3 regions of the Brevibacillus sp. 1238 genome follow, and region 3 is predicted to be linked to each of the others. Evidence: predicted binding sites of a transcription regulator. Region 3 holds the regulator's gene; each other region holds the start of a gene.
What was found. Region 3 encodes CtsR, which represses protease genes until heat stress. Its sites were predicted from a motif close to ATGGTCAATAAAGGTCAAACA; they were not measured.
Positions count from the first base shown of each region.

Region 1 (6,821 bases), on a different contig from region 3:
CGAGTTGGAGACGCTGATCGAGGGCAACACCTACCAGGATGGCGACAAGCTGCCGTCCATCCGCGAGTTGGCAACCCAATATCAATGCAGCAACAGCACGGTGATCCAGGCGCTGAACGAGTTGGAGAAACGTCATCTGATCTACTCGGTAGACCGCAGCGGCTTTTACGTCGTCAAAAAGCAGCGAGACAGCGAGCCAAACAACTGTAACAGCATCGACTTCGCCACCTCTGCCCCTGATCCTGACGTGTTTCCGTACCTTGACTTTCAACACTGTATCAACAAAGCGATTGAGACATACCGCAACGACCTGTTCCTGTACGGCACCGCCAAAGGGCTGCCTACGCTCATCCCCGTGATCGCCAAGCATTTGGCCAACCATCAGGTTTTTGCCAAGCCAGCGAACATCTTCATCACATCCGGCGTTCAGCAGGCGCTGTCGCTTTTGTGTACGATTCCGTTCCCCAACGGGCGGGAAACCGTCCTGATCGAGCAGCCGAGCTACCATCTGTTTATCGATTACTTGCAGATGCACAACATTCCGGTGACTGGGATCATGCGAACGGCGCAAGGAATTGATCTGGACGAGCTGGAGCGCATTTTCCGGACAGAAAAGATCAAATTTTTTTACACGATGCCGCGCTTTCACAGCCCGCTCGGAACGTCGTATACCCGCAAGGAAAAACAGCGCATTGCCGAACTGGCCCACCGCTACAACGTTTACATCGTGGAAGACGACCATATGGCAGATTTGGAGCATGACAGCAAGGCAGACCCGCTGTTCTCCTACGATCGTTTCGAGCGGACGATTTACATGAAAAGCTATTCCAAAATCATTTTTCCCGGGCTGCGCCTCGGTGTCGCCGTCATTCCCGATGCGCTGTGCGAGTCGTTTTTGCAGTTCAAACGGCTGCGGGACATCGATAGCTCCATGCTGTCCCAAGCCGCGCTGGAAATTTATTTGAAAAGCGGCATGTTTGAACGGCACAGGCAAAAAATCCGCCAATCGTATCAGCTCCGATCGAAGCTTCTGACAGAAGCGCTGCTCGCCCATGCAGCCCGCGCTGACGCTCTGTTTGCGTTTCGCCCTCTGCCTTATCCGGGGATTCACACGCATCTTGTGCTGGACCCGCGAGTTGACGCATCCCGTCTGATCCAGCTGGCTAAAAAACGCTCGATCTTGTTGGAAGCGGCAGACAGGCATTATTTGCCCCTGTTTCCCCGGGAAAATATTTTGAAGCTGAATGTATCCAACGCCAAGGCCGAATCGGTGGAAAAAGGAATTGACGAGTTGATGGCAGTATTGCATGCGATGCGGTTATAATGAAAGAAAAAAGTTTTTGCAAAAGCAGCAACCGTAACCATATTTCGGGAATATCCGTCTTAATTTGTATACAACATCGTTACGCCACACGACTCTACCCATTTTTATCCGTCGCAGCAGGCGGATCGCATGAGATGGACAAAGGAGAATGAAATGGTTCAGAACGTTTTAGATTTTTTGATGGAATACGGCATTTGGGGAGTCGTCATCCATTCTTTTGCAGACGCCGTCATCTTCCCCATTCCTGTATTCTTTCTGCAAGTTTCATTAAGCCTGATTGATCCATCCGCTGCTTTATGGATTGCAACCGCAGGATATATCGCGTGTCTGGTTGGTACACCCGTCGGCTACTTTCTCGGTAAACTGCTCGGCCACTCTGTCCTGTACAAACTGCTCAAAAAAGAGTGGATTGACTCGGCAACCGAGATGTTTCAAAAAAGAGGCGAAGTCGCCATTTTTGTCGGCTCCTTCACCCCGATTCCGTTCAAAGTATTCACGATCTTGTCCGGCTGTCTGAATTATCCGCTCTGGAAGCTGATCGGTTATGCCGCAATCGGCAGAGCCGTGAAATTTTACCTCGTCGGTTTCCTGTTTTACTTTTACGGGCGGATGGCGGAAAATATGGTCGGTCACGCCTCCCTGTACGTGTTCTTGCTGATGATCCCGATTTTGCTGATCGGACTTTTGGTGCGAAAAATGCGGGCCAAAAAACAGCTGATGCAAACTGCCAACAAGCAAGCAGGGGAATGATCAGCTTGTAGCCTGGCTTGAACCGTTATTCAGAAAGGAGCTGCAATATGAGCCAAACATATAAAGTCATGATTCAGCACCGAATAAACTACCCTACCCCCATTGAATTGACTCAAGGTCAAACCGTCATACTCGGTCGAGTCGACGATGATCCCGACGGTTGGAGGAACTGGAGGTACTGCTATACGCTTGACCATAGCATGGAAGGCTGGGTGCCTGAACAGATTATTCAAGCAAAGGACAAGGAAGGCATCATTACGGAAAATTACTCCGCAAAAGAGCTAGATGTAAATGAAGGAGATACGGTTGAGTTGCTCCAAGAGCTGAATGGCTGGGGATGGTGTATGTCCACCAACCGGGAATACGGATGGGTTCCGATGCGAAATCTTCAGCTTGCAAGCCAATAGCAATCTCTTTTTTCGCAAACGCTCGCTTCTATCTCTATATAGGAAAGAAAGAGTCCCTGTCTAGCCGTCAGGGACTCTTTTTGGGACAAACCCTTATGCTTTTTTCACGCGAATCGCTTCTTCCTCAACTTCCACCACGATCTTGCGCACATCCGCTTCCTCCATCAACAGATCGGCGATGCCATCTTCGACCTGCTGGGCGATCACGCGACGCAGCGGGCGTGCCCCGAAAGCGGGATTGTAGCCCAGCTCAGCCAACATTTCTTTGGCAGCGTCTGTCACTTCAAGCTCGATTCCTTGCTCGCCGAGATTCAGCACGACTTCCTGGAGCAGCAGCTCCACGATTTGCACCAAGTCTTGTTTTTCCAGATGAGCGAAAGAAATAATCGAGTCGAAGCGGTTCAAAAATTCCGGTTTGAAGTACGCTCCCAGCGAATCAAGCACAGTGCCAGGCTGCTGTTCCTCGGCGCCGAAGCCTAACGCTTTTTTGCGCTCAGCCACTCCGGCATTGCTCGTTGCGATAATGACTGTTTCCTTGAAGCTCACGGTACGGCCCTGGCTGTCTGTCAGGCGGCCATCCTCCAAAATTTGCAGGAACATGTGCATGACGTCCGGGTGCGCCTTTTCGATCTCATCCAGCAAAATGATGCTGTACGGATTGCGGCGCACTCGCTCGGTCAACTGTCCCGCTTCCTCGTGACCCACATAGCCTGGAGGCGAACCGATCAGCTTGGAGACGGAATGCTTCTCCATGTATTCGCTCATGTCGAGGCGAATCATCGATTCTCTCGTGCCGAACAGCTCCTCGGCGAGCGCTTTGGACAGCTCTGTCTTCCCTACGCCAGTCGGTCCGACGAACAGGAAGGAGGCAATTGGCCGATTTTTCGGCTTCAACCCGGCGCGGCTGCGGCGAATCGCCTTGGCGACCTGTGCGACAGCTTCCGATTGCCCGATGACTTTGGCTTCCAGGTGAGCAGCCAAATTTCTCATCCGCTCCTGCTCGTCGCTTTGCAGCTTGCGGACAGGGATGCCTGTTTTTTGCTCGATCATCTCCTGAATATCTGATACTTCCACTTTCGTGCGATTAGCGGCCCCATCAAGCTGATCCAGCTTGCCGAGAATTTCCGCTTCCTCATCGCGCAGGCGGGCAGCTTGCTCGTAATTTTCTTGCTCGGTCGCTGCTTTTTTCTCCTGGTTAATTTGCGCCAGGCGCTCATGCAGCTGGCTCGTATCTGCCGCAGAAGAGCGGAGATTCAGCCGCGATCCGGCTTCATCCATCAGGTCGATCGCCTTGTCAGGCAGAAAGCGATCCTGGATGTAACGATGCGAATACTCGACGCAGGCGCGGAGCACGTCATCGGAGTAAGCGACCTGGTGGAAAGCTTCGTATTTCGGACGCAGTCCTTGCAAAATCTCGATAGCGGCCTCCACTGTCGGCTCTTTGACCATCACAGGCTGTAAGCGGCGCTCCAGCGCGGCATCCTTTTCAATGACGCGGTACTCTTTTAAGGTAGTGGCCCCAACCAGTTGCAGCTCGCCGCGCGCCAGGGCAGGCTTGAGAATGTTTCCGGCGTCCATCGAGCCTTCCGCAGAGCCTGCTCCCACCAGCAAATGAATTTCATCCACGAACAGGATGACGTTTTTGCGCGATTGCAGCTCGGCAATCACTTGCTTCATCTTTTCCTCGAATTGTCCGCGAATCCCCGTGCCTGCGACCAGGGAAGCCACGTCCAGCACGTACACTTGCTTGTTTTTCAGCTTGGCAGGCACTTGACCTTCCGTAATGCGCAAGGCCAGACCTTCGGCAATTGCTGTCTTCCCTACACCCGGCTCCCCGATGAGCACCGGGTTGTTTTTGTTGCGGCGGTTCAAAATCTCGATCACACGCTCGATTTCCTGGTCGCGTCCGATGACCGGATCAATCAGCCCTGCGCGTGCCGCATCGTTCAGATTGCGCCCCAGTTCGTCCAGAAGGCCGCCTCTGTCCGCAGTTGTCGCCTGTCCCTTCATGTTCGGCTGTTGACCGCCTTTTGCATGGGCCTGCGCTTGTGCGAAGCCTTGCAGGAAGTCGTCCAGACCGGAGAAGGAAGAGAACGGGCTGAAGCCCATTCCTACTCCCATTTTGCTGCCGAGCTTGGCATTGCACTCCCGGCACAGGTTGTAGGCTTGCTGTTTGTCTTGCACGCGTATATGGACGGACACAGTTGCTTGTCGTTGTTTGCAGATTTCACATTGCATGTTTCATACCCCCAAAATCATGCTTTTGGATTTTTTCTTATTTGTGTGTTCGACAGGTCAACGGTTGTTTGACTATTTCTGACCTTCGATGACTTTATTATAGTTTGACCTTCTTTGACTTTCAAGAGGGTAACTTTGGATTTTCTGCTTTCGCTTGGGAGAAGCTATACAGGACGCAGGTTCTCTCTTGCTTCGCCAGAAAACCCTTCCTATAATGAGGTTGATATTCGCTAAAGTCAGGGGGCTTTTCACTTTGAACACACTCGCGTATGGACTCCTCGGGCTGGTTGCCCGCACACCAAGCTCCGGCTATGATTTGATGCTCCAGCTGCAACCATTTTGGCAGGCCAAGCACAGCCAAATTTACCCGCTGCTGGCGAAGCTGGAACAGGAGGGCTATCTGGAGTTCACTCGCATCCACCAGACGGATCGTCCTGATAAAAAAGTGTATTCCATTACAGAAAAAGGACAGATTGCACTAAAAGTCTGGCTTAGCGAGCCGGCAGCAGAGCCTGTTTTGCGTGACGAGCTGGTGCTGAAAACGTACTGCCTCGGATTGGCGGACGAAAAAGCGGCCTCTACGATGTTTGTCGAGCGCATCCAGCAATGTCGCGAGCATTTGGACATGTACGAGCACTACTTAAAGGAGTACGAGAGTGATTCTGCCGAACATTCGTATCCGCCCGACCATCCGAACCATCCCGAATTTGGGGATTATTTGCTGCTTTCATGGGGATCACGGCGCATGAAAGAAGATATCGCCTGGTGCGAGTGGGTGTTGGAGCTGTTGCAGAAGCGTTCCTAAAAACAAAAAGCAAACGCGTCTTTGGAACATTGCGCTCCAAAACACGTTTGCTTTTTCTTTCGTTTTCGTCCATGACATGATAGAAAGGTACAGACGCTCGCTAAAAGGAGTGCGCCTCTACTTCTGCCAGCGTGGGCAGCGATGGCTGCGCCCCGCGTCTGGTCACGACGATCGCAGCCACTTTGCTGGCAAATCCGGCTGCTTCCACATCCGACATCCCTTTTGCCATGCCCACGGCAAAAGCTGCGGTAAACGAATCGCCTGCCGCTGTCGTATCCACTGGCTCGACCCGACAAGCAGGCACATGCACGGTTTTCTCCTCCGTGACCAAAAGCGCGCCTTTTTCGCCCAGGGTGACAATGATCCGTCTCGGACCGCTTGCCAAAAGCTTTCTCGCCGCTTCCCCGGCTTCTTCCGGCGTCGTGACGGGCAGACCGCTCAAAATGGCCAGCTCCGTTTCATTCGGCGTCAAGGTGTGCACATGCTGTAACAGTTCCTGCGAGAGTGCCTTTGCCGGAGCCGGATTCAAAATGACCAGCTTGCCGAGCGCAGCTGCCTTTTTCACGACGTATTCCACGACGTGGAGCGGGATTTCCAGCTGCAACAGCACGACGTCGCTCTGCTCGATAATCGACAGGTTCTCATCGATGTGCTCTATGCTCACTTGTGCATTGGCTCCGGGAACCAGCACAATGTTGTTTTCCCCGTCATCGCTGACATTGATGAAGGCCATGCCAGTCGTACCCGCGCGCTTGATTCCTTCGACATGAACCTGCGCCTCTGTCATGCCCGCAAGCATGATGGTGCCATTTTCATCCTCGCCCACCATTCCGATCATGGATACGTGCGCGCCCAGACGTGCGGCAGCAACTGCCTGATTCGCCCCTTTTCCGCCTGGAATCAGCATAAAGTCATGGCTTGCAATCGTTTCTCCTGCCTTGGGCAGATGGTGGACGTGGGAGACGAGATCCATATTGATGCTTCCTACTACTGCGATTTTCACAACGTGCTACCTCCCCAGCCGCTTTTTACAGCATGGTCTCTACAAATTCTTCGATCGTCAAAATTTGCTTTGGCAAGCCGAGCGTATGGCTCAATCTGCTAATGTGCGGCTGCTTCAGCATGCTTTCTTCCAAAATCGCGTGATTCCAGAAAATGTCCCGCTTGTTCGTATCCGCTACTACATTTTTGTGGGCCATGACGATGACACGCTCAAAATTTTGCACGACAAACTCCATGTCATGCGTGATCGTAATGACGGTTTTGCCTTCGCTTTTCAAGGCGGCGATCAGGGAAG
Region 1 covers NZ_JARXWC010000006.1:42,093-48,913, reverse strand. The annotation lists gene M2298_RS15530 (aminotransferase-like domain-containing protein) at 1-1,324, shown strand, start outside; gene M2298_RS15525 (YqaA family protein) at 1,478-2,074, shown strand; gene M2298_RS15520 (SH3 domain-containing protein) at 2,122-2,481, shown strand; gene M2298_RS15515 (ATP-dependent Clp protease ATP-binding subunit) at 2,575-4,719, opposite strand; gene M2298_RS15510 (PadR family transcriptional regulator) at 4,973-5,524, shown strand; gene rbsK (ribokinase) at 5,625-6,527, opposite strand; gene M2298_RS15500 (energy-coupling factor ABC transporter ATP-binding protein) at 6,553-6,821, opposite strand, start outside.
Region 1: M2298_RS15515 (ATP-dependent Clp protease ATP-binding subunit) is a predicted target of CtsR. The motif match lies at 4,821-4,841, and genes of this name have one in related genera.

Region 2 (6,821 bases), on a different contig from region 3:
GTCTGGAGCAGATGGAGGGATTGTCGTACCACATCCTCTATCTCGATGCGAACGATCAAACGCTGGTTTCCCGTTACAAGGAAACCCGTCGCAGACATCCGCTTTCACCGAACGGTTCCCCTCTGGAAGGAATACATGCTGAGCGCCGCTTGTTGCAGGAAATGAAGGGCTGGGCGCATCAGATTATCGATACGAGTCAAATGAAGCCGGCACAGCTTCGTGAAAAAATCATCAACCAATACGCACAACAAGGATCACCCCTTACGATCAATGTATTGTCGTTTGGCTTTAAATACGGTACGCCGATTGACGCGGACTTGATGTTTGATGTCCGGTTTTTGCCAAACCCTCACTACGTGGACGAATTGCGGCCCAAGACCGGATGTGATCCAGAAGTGGCTGATTACGTGATGAAACACAAGGAAACAAAAGAGTTCATCGAGAAGCTGACGGACTTTTTGGCGTATACGTTGCCGCATTACCAGCGGGAAGGGAAAAGCCAGTTGGTGATCGGCATCGGATGCACGGGAGGAAAACACCGTTCAGTCGCCATCGCCGAGCATTTGGGGGAGACGTTCGGAAAAGATTTTACCATCCGTGTCAGTCATCGAGACATGGAAAAGAACAAGTGAGCATAGGATGGCAGGAAGAAAAAGCAAGACGATGCACATGAGATAGCCACCTGTTTATTTGTATCAGAAATAATGAGGTGACATATGCCTACTAAGGGAATGGGGAGGCTACAGTCAAGGCCATTACGAATTGTCGTCATTGGCGGAGGAACGGGTCTGTCCGTCCTTTTGCGCGGTCTGAAGCATGAGCCGGTGCATATCACAGCGATCGTAACCGTAGCAGACGATGGGGGAAGCTCGGGACGTCTGCGCGAGGAAATGGATATGCTGCCACCGGGAGACATTCGCAATGTGTTGACTGCTTTGGCCGATACGGAGCCGTTGATGGAAAAAGTCATGCAGTACCGTTTTTCCTCAGGCACGGGATTAGCAGGGCATAATTTGGGAAATCTACTACTTGCGGCGATGAACGAAATCACGGGAGATTTTGTGACCGCAGTGAAAACGTTAAGCGGAGTTTTGGCAGTGCGAGGAGATGTACTGCCTGCATCTACGCAATCCATTCGTCTGAAAGCGGAGATGACGGATGGCTCCATCGTGGTGGGCGAATCCCAAATACCGCTGACGGGCAAGGAAATCAAACGGGTTTTCCTTGATCCTGTGGATGCTGTGCCGCTGAGCGAAGCTCTTTTGGCCATCGCCGAGGCGGATGCCATTTTAATTGGCCCGGGCAGCTTGTATACGAGCATACTGCCCAATTTGCTGGTGCGAGGCTTGTTTGCTGCGCTCAGACGCTCTACGGCCCCAAAGATTTACATTTGCAATGTAATGACACAGCCAGGAGAGACGGACGGTTTTTCCGCCTCCAAGCATGTGCAGGTTATGTACGAACATGTTAACGAATCATTTTTAGATACGATCATTGTCAACTCAGCAGAGCTGCCGAACCACGTATTGGAGAAATACGCGGAAAAAGGAGCTGCTCCCGTCCCGTGCGATCTGAAAAAGCTGCGTCAGCTCGGCTTGCATATTGTTGCAAAGCCGCTGGTCACATTCGAGGACGGTTACCTGCGTCATGATGCGCATGCAGTAAGCAAGCAAGTCGTTTCACTCGTCAAGCGCAGACGAAAGGTGCTGAAGATAGAGAAGGAGTAGTGAAGTTCGATGTCATTCGCCGCACATACCAAGAAAGAACTGACCATGATGGAGGGCGCCGATTGCTGCAACAAGGCCGAATTGTCTGCCTTGATCCGCATGAATGGGAGCTTGCAGTTCGGGGCAGGACGCCTGGTGCTGGATGTGACGACGGAAAACGCGGCGATTGCCAGAAGGATTTACACCTTGATCAAAAAGCTGTTTCAGACGCACTGTGAGCTGCTCGTCCGCAAAAAAATGCGTCTGAAAAAGAATAACGTCTACATCGTGCGTATACCCAACCAGGCCAATGAGATCTTGCAAAACCTGGCGATCATGGACAGCAGTCTCTCGTTCGTACCGGGGATCGCTCCTGAAATCGTGAAAAAGTCGTGTTGCCGGGCCGCCTACCTGCGTGGAGCTTTTCTGGCGGGCGGATCGGTCAATCACCCGGAAGCGTCCAGCTACCATCTGGAAATATTCACTTCCTACCAGGATTTCTGCGAAGCATTGACCAAGATCGCCAATCGGTATAAACTAAATGCCAAGTGCATCGAGCGGAAAAAAGGGTACGTCCTCTATATAAAAGAGGGCGAGAGAATTACCGAGTTTTTAAGTCTTATCGGTGCGCATCAGGCTCTCTTGTACTTCGAAGATGTCCGGATCGTCAAGGACATGCGAAACTCTGTAAACCGGCTGCATAATTGCGAGATTGCCAACATCAACAAAACGGTAAACGCTGCCACAAGACAGATGGAAAACATTCAGCTCATCGATCAGGAAATGGGGCTGGAGAATTTGCCCAGACGTCTGCGGGAAGTGGCGGAGCTTCGCGTGGCTCACCCCGATATCAATTTGAAAGAGTTGGGGGAAATGGTCCCGAGTGGAGTTGTCAGCAAATCGGGAATTAATCACCGCTTGCGAAAAATTAATGAAATCGCTGACAAAATACGAGAAAAACAAAATCTTTCGATGTAATTGCATGCTATACTAAAGGATAATAGTCTACAAGTAAGGAGGTCCATTCATGGTTCAACAGCAGGTTGTGGTTCAGTTGAAGACCGGTTTGCAGGCTCGTCCGGCTGCCTTTTTCGTGCAGGAGGCCAACCGCTTTGTATCGGAAGTATTCGTAGAAAAAGGCAACAAAAAAGTTAACGCGAAAAGCATCATGGGTATCATGAGCCTCGCGATCAGCTCCGGAACGGAGATTACCATTTTGGCGGAAGGGCCGGATGCCTCCCAGGCAGTATCGAGCCTCTCGACGTTGGTAAGCAAGGAAGAGTAGACAGATGGATGAAGACACTGTCCCGAAAGGGGAGTGTCTTTTTTTGTACAGATGCCCATGCATCAATTTCGTGAACGGAGGGTATTGCTAAACAATGTAGAGCGCAAAAAGGAGGAATGACTCATGAGCAATCGTGACACGTGTCAGGATAGCTGCAACGAAGGCCGGGATTCTTATGACATGGACATCGACCGGATGATCAATGAAGGGCTTGGCGGCGGAATCGTTTCTGATCAGAACGGTCTGATCGAAGAAACCAGCGTGGATACGATGACAGGGGCAAGCTCCGCGCAGCAAGCCTTAGAAAACGAGCGATAAGAGGGACGAAGCCATGGATCTGACAAGAGCGCAGGCAATCCTTTATTCTCCTGAGAAAATAAAGGTAGAATACCAGGGTGAATCGGTATGGATCGACTCTGTCGATGAGAAGACGTCCACAGCGCGTATTCATCAGGAAAGAAATCCGGGCAACAGCTTGACTGTGTATGTCAGCCAGTTGGAGGAATTGTGAAGTAGATGCAAAAAACACTCGGCCAGTCGTTGGCACGAGTGTTTTTGTGACGAAAGTCGTTACTTTTTCGCAGATGGCTCGGAAGTAATCACTTTGTCGATCAGTCCGTACTCTACTGCTTCCGCAGCGGAGAGGAAGTTGTCGCGATCCGTATCTTTTTGGATGCGATCCAGTGGCTGTCCTGTCCGTTCAGCCAGGATGGTGTTCAAGTGGTCGCGCATTTTCAAAATGCGTTTTGCCGCGATTTCGATATCGCTTGCTTGACCTTGTGCACCGCCCAGAGGCTGGTGAATCATGACTTCACTGTTCGGCAGGGCATAGCGCTTGCCTTTTGTTCCGGCAGCCAACAGGAAAGCTCCCATGGAAGCAGCCATTCCGATACAAATGGTGGAAACGTCAGGTTTGATGAAGTGCATCGTATCGTAAATCGCCATGCCGGCAGTGATGGAACCGCCCGGGCTATTTATGTACAGATGAATGTCTTTCTCCGGATCTTCCGCCTGAAGGAACAACAGCTGGGCCACCACAATGTTGGCTACCGTGTCGTTGATGGGAGTTCCCAGAAAGATGATGCGGTCTTTGAGCAGGCGCGAATAAATATCGTAAGCACGTTCACCGCGGTTTGTCTGTTCAATGACGGTTGGAATCAAATTCATGTGCATCTAGTCTTCCTCCTCTCTTTGTAAGATTATCATACACAAAAGGTCAATGAAGGTCAAACACATAAGTGCACGCCCTCCCTACCATGGTTGCCAAATTGTCTCTCTCTAAACCTATGGCGGAACGAATGATTTCATTCTTCCTCTGTGTCCTCCGCTTCCGCCAGATCAACGGCAAGCTTGAGCGTCGCCTTCATTTTTTTCCCTTTGATGATCGTATACTCGTCTATTTGCAAGGCCGATAAGTGATTGATGGCTTCTGCCAGCTCCTGCTGATTTTTGTACGGCTGGATCGTCAACAGGCATTCTTCGTCACTGGCTTCCTGGTATATCAGAAAAAATCGCTCGCCTGCCATGAAGGCACCCTCCCATCTTTATAATTATCCACAGTTTTATCCACAGGTTGTGCACAAAAACATTTGTTCGCGGGATAGCATGCGTTGATTCCCATAGTTTTGGCATAATTGGCTAATCCTTTACATAGGAAAAGTATGGAACAAAAAAGGAGGAATATGAAGATTTGTGTCGAAAAACACAAAATTGGAATTCATTTCATAACAATCAAGGGGTGTTTATTATGCTTCGCAAGTTTTCCACATTGATGCTGACAGCTGCTTTGCTGACCGGAAGCGTAGCTGCAACAGCGGCTTTTGCTCAAACGGCACCTGCCAAACAACAAATCAAAATCACGGTTCAACTTAACGGCAAAGAGCTGCCATTTCCTCAGGACATCGTGACTGAGAACGGGGTAGCTTATGTCAATGCAAGCACTTTGGCAGTCGCACTGGGCGGTGCAGCTGCTTGGGATTCCACAACCAAATCGCTGCTGGTTTCCAAAGACAACAAGTACGGCCTGCGCATGTATGAAAACAACACGTTTGCATACAAAAACGGAAAAGAAACCCGTGTAGCAAACCCGCCGCGTCCCGTGACTGGTGGCGTATTGGTACCGCTGGTGTTCATCGCGGAAGAGCTTGGTGCAAAAGTGTCCTACGATGCAAAAACATGGACATACAAACTGACTACCGAGATCAACAAGTAACGCTTTGGATGATTCCTCCGTTGTGATTGCCCTGTGGCTTCTCGTATAATAGAGAAAAAGCAGGCGCAATCGAGAGGGGACTTACAAAAATGCAAGGAACCACGTTTGCCAGTGTAGCGTTGCTGGTTGGCTTTGTGGTAGTGGCTATATACGTTATGTGCAAAGCGTATTCCCAAAAATACAAAGAGTAACAAATATTTACCAAAAAAGAAGCCGCACCTTTCACGGGTGTGGCTATTTTATTTAATTTTCAGAAAATATATCATGCAGGAATATAAACTTCCACAATAAAACAACCAAAATATTATCATTTCTATTGCAAATTTTCTAAAATATCCTACAATAAAAGAGTGATTCATAGTTTGCACGTAAATAAAGAGGGGGATGTTTCGCTATGAAGAAACAAAAATCACTGTCGATCCTGGCTGCTACCGTAGCACTGGGGACATTGCTTGCAGGCTGCGGGGGCGGCCAGTCCAGCGCACCACAATCGAATGCAAACGGCGGCGGAAGCACCGGAGGCGGAGGGGCTGGGGAAAAACTGGTCATCGCTGTAGTCGGTCCGATGTCCGGTCAATATTCCGATTACGGAAGCACGGCCAAAGCAGGTGCTGAATATGCCCTGAAAGAAAAACAAGAGGCGTTCAAAGCACTCGGCTTTGAAGTACAGCTTTCCGCACAAGACGACCAGGCTGACCCGAAACAAGGGGTAGCGGTCGCACAAATGTTGATTTCCAATCCTGATGTAGTAGGGGTTGTAGGCCACGCAACAACGGGTGCCTCCATCACTGCTGCTGCTCAATACGATCAAGAGAAGCTCGTCATGGTATCGCCATCTGCGACAGGCTCTGACCTGACGGAGCAAGGCAAAAAGATCGTACACCGCATCTGTGCGCGTGACGACCAGCAAGGCTCCAAGGCAGCGATCTATGCGAAAAACCAACTGGGCGTAAAAACAGCGTTCGTCATGCACGACAAGGCTGCTTACGGTCAAGGGCTTGCTGAAGAAGTGAAAAAGCAATTTGAAAAAGACGGCGTGGAAATTGTCGGCTTTGAAGGGGTAACAGCTGGAGAGAAAGATTACAGTGCCGTCATCAACCAGATCGTATCCAAAAATCCGGAAATGATCTACTTCGGCGGTTACTACTCCGATGCGGGCATTATCGTGAAGCAAGCGCGCGAAAAAGGCTACAAAGGCATCTTCATGGGTGGAGACGGCTACGACTCTGCTGACCTGGTGAAAATCGCTGGTGCCGATAACGCGAACAACGTAGTGTTCACTTCTACTGTCGGCGATGTAGGGGCTACACCTGAAGGCAAGAAATGGATCGAAGACTTTGAAAAATCGACTGGCAACAAAGTGGGTATCTTCACATCCTTTGGCTATGACTCCATGGGTGTAATGCTCAGCGGTTTGGAAGAGGCGATCAAAGCGAACGGCGGCAAAAAGCCAACCCGTGAGCAAGTGCTGGAAGCTGTGCACAAAACAAAAGACTACAAAGGCAAATTCGTTAACGTAACGTTCAACGAAAAAGGCGACAACGAGTTCGCGTCCGTATATGTGTACAAATACGAGAACGGTCAAAAAGTATACATCGGGGAAGCGAAATAATCGCTC
Region 2 covers NZ_JARXWC010000012.1:3,804-10,624, forward strand. The annotation lists gene rapZ (RNase adapter RapZ) at 1-632, shown strand, start outside; gene M2298_RS22000 (gluconeogenesis factor YvcK family protein) at 717-1,727, shown strand; gene whiA (DNA-binding protein WhiA) at 1,737-2,684, shown strand; gene M2298_RS22010 (HPr family phosphocarrier protein) at 2,734-2,991, shown strand; gene M2298_RS22015 (hypothetical protein) at 3,115-3,309, shown strand; gene M2298_RS22020 (H-type small acid-soluble spore protein) at 3,323-3,502, shown strand; gene clpP (ATP-dependent Clp endopeptidase proteolytic subunit ClpP) at 3,562-4,164, opposite strand; gene M2298_RS22030 (hypothetical protein) at 4,296-4,517, opposite strand; gene M2298_RS22035 (copper amine oxidase N-terminal domain-containing protein) at 4,739-5,203, shown strand; gene M2298_RS22040 (branched-chain amino acid ABC transporter substrate-binding protein) at 5,598-6,815, shown strand.
Region 2: clpP (ATP-dependent Clp endopeptidase proteolytic subunit ClpP) is a predicted target of CtsR. The motif match lies at 4,204-4,224, and genes of this name have one in related genera.

Region 3 (6,821 bases):
AAATTTCCGAAGGGTTTGCCACCTCTTCCAGACCGCGATCTTTCATCTCGAAAATGCCGATCTCGTTTGTCGAACCGAATCGATTTTTGACAGCACGCAGGATTCGGAACGTATTGTGGCGCTCGCCCTCAAAATAAAGGACCGCGTCCACCATATGCTCAAGCATGCGCGGACCTGCAATCGAACCTTCTTTGGTCACGTGGCCGACAATAAAGGTTCCGATCCCTTTGCCTTTGGCGATGCGCATCAGTTGAGCGGTAGCCTCACGCACCTGTGCGACACTTCCGGCTGCGGATTGAACCGTAGGATGGAAGACTGTCTGGATCGAGTCAATGATCAATACGTGAGGGTCTACTTGATTAATATGCTGCTCGATCAAATCCAAATCATTTTCTGCCAACACAAACATCGGGGGGGTTTGCATATGCAGGCGATCAGCGCGAAGCTTGATTTGTTTTGCCGACTCCTCGCCTGATACGTACAGCACTTTGGCCCCTTTATGAGCCAAGGCAAAAGAGGTCTGCAACAGCAATGTAGATTTCCCGATACCCGGATCGCCGCCGACCAGTATAAGGGAGCCTGGTACCAGCCCGCCGCCGAGAACACGGTTCAACTCTCCGATCGTCGTGTCCATGCGCGGTTCTTCTGCACTGGCGACCTGCGTCAAAGGAATAGCCGCCTGACGCGTACCGCCGCTGATTCCTTCATGACGAGGGGCTGCTTTCACTGTCACTTCCTCGACCAACGTGTTCCAGCTGCCGCAGCCAGGGCATTTTCCCATCCACTTAGGCGATTCATAGCCACATTCTTGACACGCGTATTTCGTTTTATACTTTGACATAATCGCACCCTCACTTGGAATTTCTTTTCTACTTTTATCATAGTTACGCATTGAAAAAAAGAATACCTCCCAGAACAGGAGGCATTCTCTGCTATTTTGTGCTTACGATTTGGTTTTTTCCAGTCGCTTGACAACCAGCTTGCCATCTTCGGCTTCGATGTTGACCGTATCGCCTTTGCTGATGTTGCCTTTGAGCAGTTCTTCCGACAAATTGTCTTCGATATGGCGCTGGATGGCGCGACGCAACGGACGCGCACCGTATGCCGGGTCGAAGCCCTCTTTTGCCAGCAGCTTTTTGGCTTCCTCGGTCAGTTGGAAGTCGATGCTCTGCTCTTTCAAACGCTTGCGCAGCTCGTCGGTCATCAAGGACACGATTTGCTCGATGTGCTCCTGCTCCAGAGAGTGGAACACGATCACTTCATCAATACGGTTCAGAAATTCAGGGCGGAAGCTCTTTTTCAGCTCATCCATGACTTTGTCCTTCATATCCTGATATTTCTTCTCGGTGTCGTTGGTAGTGAAACCGAGTGTCGTATTTTTCTTGATCATGCTTGCACCTACGTTGGAGGTCATGATCACGACGGTGTTGCGGAAGTCTACTGTGCGTCCTTTGGAATCAGTCAATCGGCCGTCGTCCAGCACCTGGAGCAAAATGTTGAATACATCCGGGTGCGCTTTTTCGATCTCATCCAGCAGGATGACCGAGTAAGGCTTGCGGCGCACTTTTTCCGTCAGCTGACCGCCCTCGTCAAAGCCTACATACCCTGGAGGAGCCCCTACGAGACGTGCTGTAGAGTGTTTTTCCATGTACTCGGACATGTCGACGCGGATCATGGCGTCTTCATCTCCAAACAGTGTCTCAGCTACAGCGCGAGCGAGTTCGGTTTTCCCTACACCTGTAGGGCCGAGGAAAATAAACGAACCGATTGGACGTTTCGGGTCCTTCAAGCCAGCGCGGGCACGGCGGATCGCTCGGGAAATCGATTTGACCGCTTCGTCCTGGCCGATAACACGGTCGTGCAAAATATCTTCCATTTTCAACAGGCGCTCTGTTTCTTCTTCCTTCAGCTTCAGCACCGGAATACCAGTCCAGCTGGCTACCACAGTGGCGATGTCCTCAGGAGTTACTTCCATGTTCAACTGGCCTTGACGCTCTTTCCAGTCTTTTTTCGTTTTGTCGAGTTCCTCGCGCAGCTTCTGCTCCTGATCACGGAGTGCAGCAGCCTCTTCAAACTCCTGCGATTGCACGGCAGCGTCTTTTTCCTTGCGCACTTCTTCCAGACGCCCTTCCAGCTCCTTGAGGTTAGGCGGGACGGTGAACGATTGCAAGCGCACTTTGGAAGCCGCCTCATCGACGAGGTCGATGGCTTTGTCAGGGAGGAAACGATCGGTAATATAACGGTCAGACAGCTTCACTGCCTGCTCGATAGCTTCGTCGGTAATTTTCACACGGTGGTGGGCTTCGTAACGGTCGCGCAAGCCGTGCAAGATGCGAATCGCGTCCTCGGCAGTCGGCTCATCCACCTGAATCGGTTGGAAGCGACGCTCCAGCGCGGCGTCTTTTTCGATGTACTTGCGGTATTCGTCCAGGGTGGTTGCCCCTACGCACTGAAGTTCACCGCGAGCCAGTGCCGGCTTGAGAATATTGGAAGCGTCGATTGCGCCTTCCGCTCCGCCAGCCCCGATCAGCGTGTGCAGCTCATCGATAAACAGGATGATGTTTCCTGCCTGGCGAATTTCGTCCATGATTTTTTTCAGGCGGTCTTCAAACTCACCGCGATATTTGGTTCCCGCCACTACTGTTCCCATATCCAGCGTCATGACGCGCTTGTCGCGGAGAGTTTCGGGAATCTCGTTGTTCACGATTTTTTGAGCCAGACCTTCTGCAATCGCCGTTTTCCCCACACCAGGCTCCCCGATCAAGACAGGGTTGTTCTTGGTGCGTCTGCTAAGTACCTGAATCACACGCTCGATTTCTTTTTGCCGGCCAATGACAGGATCAAGCCCGCCATCGCGTGCAATCGCAGTCAAGTCCCGTGCCAGACCGTCCAGAGTAGGCGTATTCGCTGCCGGATTGCCGCCGGAAGGCTGATGCGACGCCATCATTTCGGAGCTTCCCAGCAATTGCAGCACCTGCTGGCGCGCCTTGTTCAGACTGACTCCCAAGTTGTTCATGATTCTCGCAGCGATGCCTTCGCCTTCGCGGATCAGACCGAGCAAAATGTGCTCTGTTCCTACGTAAGTATGGCCGAGCTTGCGCGCTTCATCCATGGACAGTTCAATTACTTTTTTCGCACGAGGTGTATAGTTTGGGGTGTAATTACTACCGGACTGCTCTGTTCCCCGTCCGATCAACGACTCCACTTCGCTCTGGATTTTATCGAGACCAAGCCCGAGCGATTGCAATGCCTTGGCAGCAATACCCTCGCCTTCCCGAATCAGTCCCAGCAGTACATGCTCAGTCCCAATATCCTTGTGGCCGAGACGCACCGCCTCTTCCAGGGCAAGCGCCAGTACCTTTTGTGCTCGTTCTGTAAAACGTCCAAACATCATATCGTACACCTCCGTGTAACCATGTTTTTTCTCTATAGGTTAACTGCTGTGATGCCTTATGTCTGAGAAACAATCAAGCTGAGCCCGTCGTACTGAGCCTCTCTCGAATCAGCCGAGCCCTTCTCTCGTCCCGCTGGTCTGGCGTCAACTTTTGCCCTGCATGCTGCTGCAAGAAGCCAGGCTGGGTTGTTACCAACAGCTCGTTCATCACCAGTGACGATACTCCCGAGATAATGCCCAGGTCAATGCCAAGGCGCACATCGGAGAGGCGTTGAGCTGCTTCCTTGGACTCCACAGTGCGTGCATACATCAAGATGCCGTAGGAACGGAAGATGCGGTCTTCCAAAGATATGCGTGTATGCTCCAGCAAATAAGTACGGGCAACGCGTTCTTGCTCGATAATTTGTCTGGCTACGCCATACAGGTTGGAGAGAATATCGCTTTCCGACATCCCGAGCGTGACTTGGTTGGACAGCTGAAACAGGTTTCCTAGTGCTTCGCTGCCTTCCCCGTAAATTCCTCTAACGACGAGGCCAACCTGATTGATGGCCTGCAAAATTCTGCTGATTTGCTGCGTCATCACCAGTGCTGGCAGATGCAGCATGACGGAAGCCCGGATGCCTGTGCCGACGTTGGTCGGACAGCTTGTAAGGTAGCCTCTCGTCTCATCGAACGCGAAGTTTAAATTTTTCTCGAAAACATCATCTATTTTTGTTCCTATTTCCCATGCTTCGTTCAGGCGAAACCCCGGCAGCAGCACCTGGATTCGAATATGATCCTCTTCGTTTACCATGATGCTGACCGACTCGTCAGGACTCAACAGCACAGCACCTTTTCGCGATTCCTCCGCCAAATGAGGGCTAATCAGATGCTTCTCCACCAGCACCCGCTTTTCCAACGGGTTGATCTGGTCCATGTTGAGGACTTGAAGCTGCTGGAGCTTGCGCATGGCCTCCGATTCGCTCACTTCCGTCACCTTTCTGACGACTTCTTCCCCTTGCGAGTCTGTCGCCAGTAACGGAAAAGGGTGCTGGCGCAGGTTTCGGGCGATGCGCAGCCGTGTGCTGATGACGATATCGGAATCAGGACCTTCTCCTTTCATCCAATTGCTCCACGGGTTTTGCATAAACTGCTGTTGTGACATGACCAGCTTACCTCCCCTTGTTACGATTGAGCGATTTTTTGTTCCAGCGCACGTATCCGGTCACGCATCTCTGCCGCTTTTTCAAACTCTTCACTGGCGACATGGTTTTGCAACGCACGCTTTAGTTGTTCCAGCTCTTTGCGGATTTTCAACTGTCCGCCTGTGCGCTCCGGAACTTTGCCGCTATGCTGCGTATTGCCATGGATACGGCGGAACAACGGATCGAGTCGATCGCCCAGGAAGGTGTAGCAATCACTGCAACCGAAGCGGCCGCTTTTGCTGAACTGGGCATACGTGAGTCCGCAAGTTTCGCAACGGAGCGGCTTACTGGTGGCAGGCTCGCGTCCGTTTTTTTGCATGGGGTCAAATTTTAACAGTCCTGAAAGGAGATTGTTGATGCTGAAATTGTGAAATCCGGTAAAGACGTCCCCTTTTTCGGAAGCGCATTGCTCACAAATATGGTATTCGGTTTTCTCGCCGTTGACGATTTTCGTCAAGTGCAGTGTCGCCGGTCGTTTTCCGCATTCCTCACAGTTCATTACATCCTACCCCCTAACACATACATGCTTCGTTTACTTCAACAAGATAGCCGCAATCATCTGCTTTAAAATATTTGCCCGCAAACGATCTCGCAATTCAGCATCCAGAGTCAAAACATTTCGTGAGGTTGCGATTTTCATCAAGGTCGCTTCCCTGACATTGACCAGTCCTTCTTCGAACAGCCTTTCCACAATCGCGTTCCCCACACTCTGCGAAATGCTTTCTCCAATCAGTTCCTCGGTCAGCAATTCCTGCAATCGCGCCTTGCTCACAATCTGTACCTTGCGAATGCGGATGTAACCCCCGCCTCCACGCTTGCTTTCTACAATGTACCCTTTTTGTACAGTAAATCGCGTGTTGATGACGTAATTGATTTGCGACGGTACACATTGAAATAAGTCGGCAAGCTCACTACGCTGGATCTCGACCGAGCCATTAGGACTTTGTGTCAAAATGCCTTTCAAGTGCTGTTCAATGATGTCCGAGATGTTACGCAAGTCATCGCCTCCTATTCCATATGTGTCATCTACTGACTTTGACTATCTTTGACTTTAATTATAATGGGTTTATGGCGCCCTTGCAAGTGATCCATACACTTTCTAGTGTGGGCAAAATCCGGTCGCTTGAAACCATGCAAAACAGTCAGGTGGCAAGCCTTTTGTCGGGCATAAGCGACAAGCGTTGCACTCTTTTTACGAAAAATGTCGGGTGGCTAAGTATGAAAAAAACCACTCCCCTAAAGGAATGGTTTATGTCAGGCTCTATGATTTGGTGTCGATCGCTGGCAAATGATCCAGCAATTGCGGGAAATCTGTAATGATCATATCGGCTCCATCCAGCTCTCCCGGTTTGGCAAAACCAAAGTCGCAACCGACTGTAAACAAGCCGTTTGCTGTCCCGGCCTCGATATCCGAGTGACGATCCCCCACCATGTACGCGTGCGCGATATCATAGTCAGAGAGGAGCTTTGCCACCAGATCATTTTTCGAGCGCGTACGGAACCTTCCTGCGGAGTACAAATCCGTCAGCAGCGGCTTTAGCCCATACTCCTGGCATATGGCCTCGATGTACTCCTCTTGTCCGTTGCTCGCGACAAACAGAGGAATCCCCTGGGCGTGAAGCTGTTCCAGAGTTGACCTCACTCCTGGGTATAAATCGGTCACTTTTTCCTTCAGCAAGGCAATTTCATTTTCCAGCAAAAAAGTATCTGCGGCGTGGACTGCTTCTTCACTTGCTCCTGGCAACAGCTTTTGCCAAACTTGCTCGATGGTCATTCCCAGTACATTGACCAGGTCTTCCTCGCTCGGCGTCTCGCCTTGCCACAAGCCTGTTTCTCTCAATCGTTCAAACGTCCGCACAAAGGCGGGCGTCGACAACTTTTCCGTTTGCAGCAATGTGCCATCCATGTCGAAGAAAATAGCAAACGGTATACTCATAGGCAACCCCCTGTCAGTGCTTCCGAGAACATTAGTCTGTTTCAGCCTGCACCATGCTCATGTCGTCCAAAATAAATTCGGCGATGCGCTGAGCGGCATCCGGCTTTGATATTTTTTGTCCCATGCGTCGCATATAGTCAACTTTTGATGGACTGTGCAACAATTCATCGATAAAGTAAATGAGCTGCTCCGACAAATTGGCATGTACAGCACAGCCGTTGTTCAACAGGAAGTGGCTGTTCCGTTCTTCCTGTCCAGGCAACGGGTTGTAAATAATCATCGGCACCCGTTTGCTCATGACCTCGGC
Region 3 covers NZ_JARXWC010000020.1:1,170-7,990, reverse strand. The annotation lists gene radA (DNA repair protein RadA) at 1-841, opposite strand, end outside; gene M2298_RS26635 (ATP-dependent Clp protease ATP-binding subunit) at 944-3,394, opposite strand; gene mcsB (protein-arginine kinase McsB) at 3,468-4,538, opposite strand; gene mcsA (protein-arginine kinase activator protein McsA) at 4,559-5,077, opposite strand; gene M2298_RS26620 (CtsR family transcriptional regulator) at 5,111-5,575, opposite strand; gene M2298_RS26615 (HAD-IA family hydrolase) at 5,840-6,514, opposite strand; gene M2298_RS26610 (MGDG synthase family glycosyltransferase) at 6,546-6,821, opposite strand, start outside.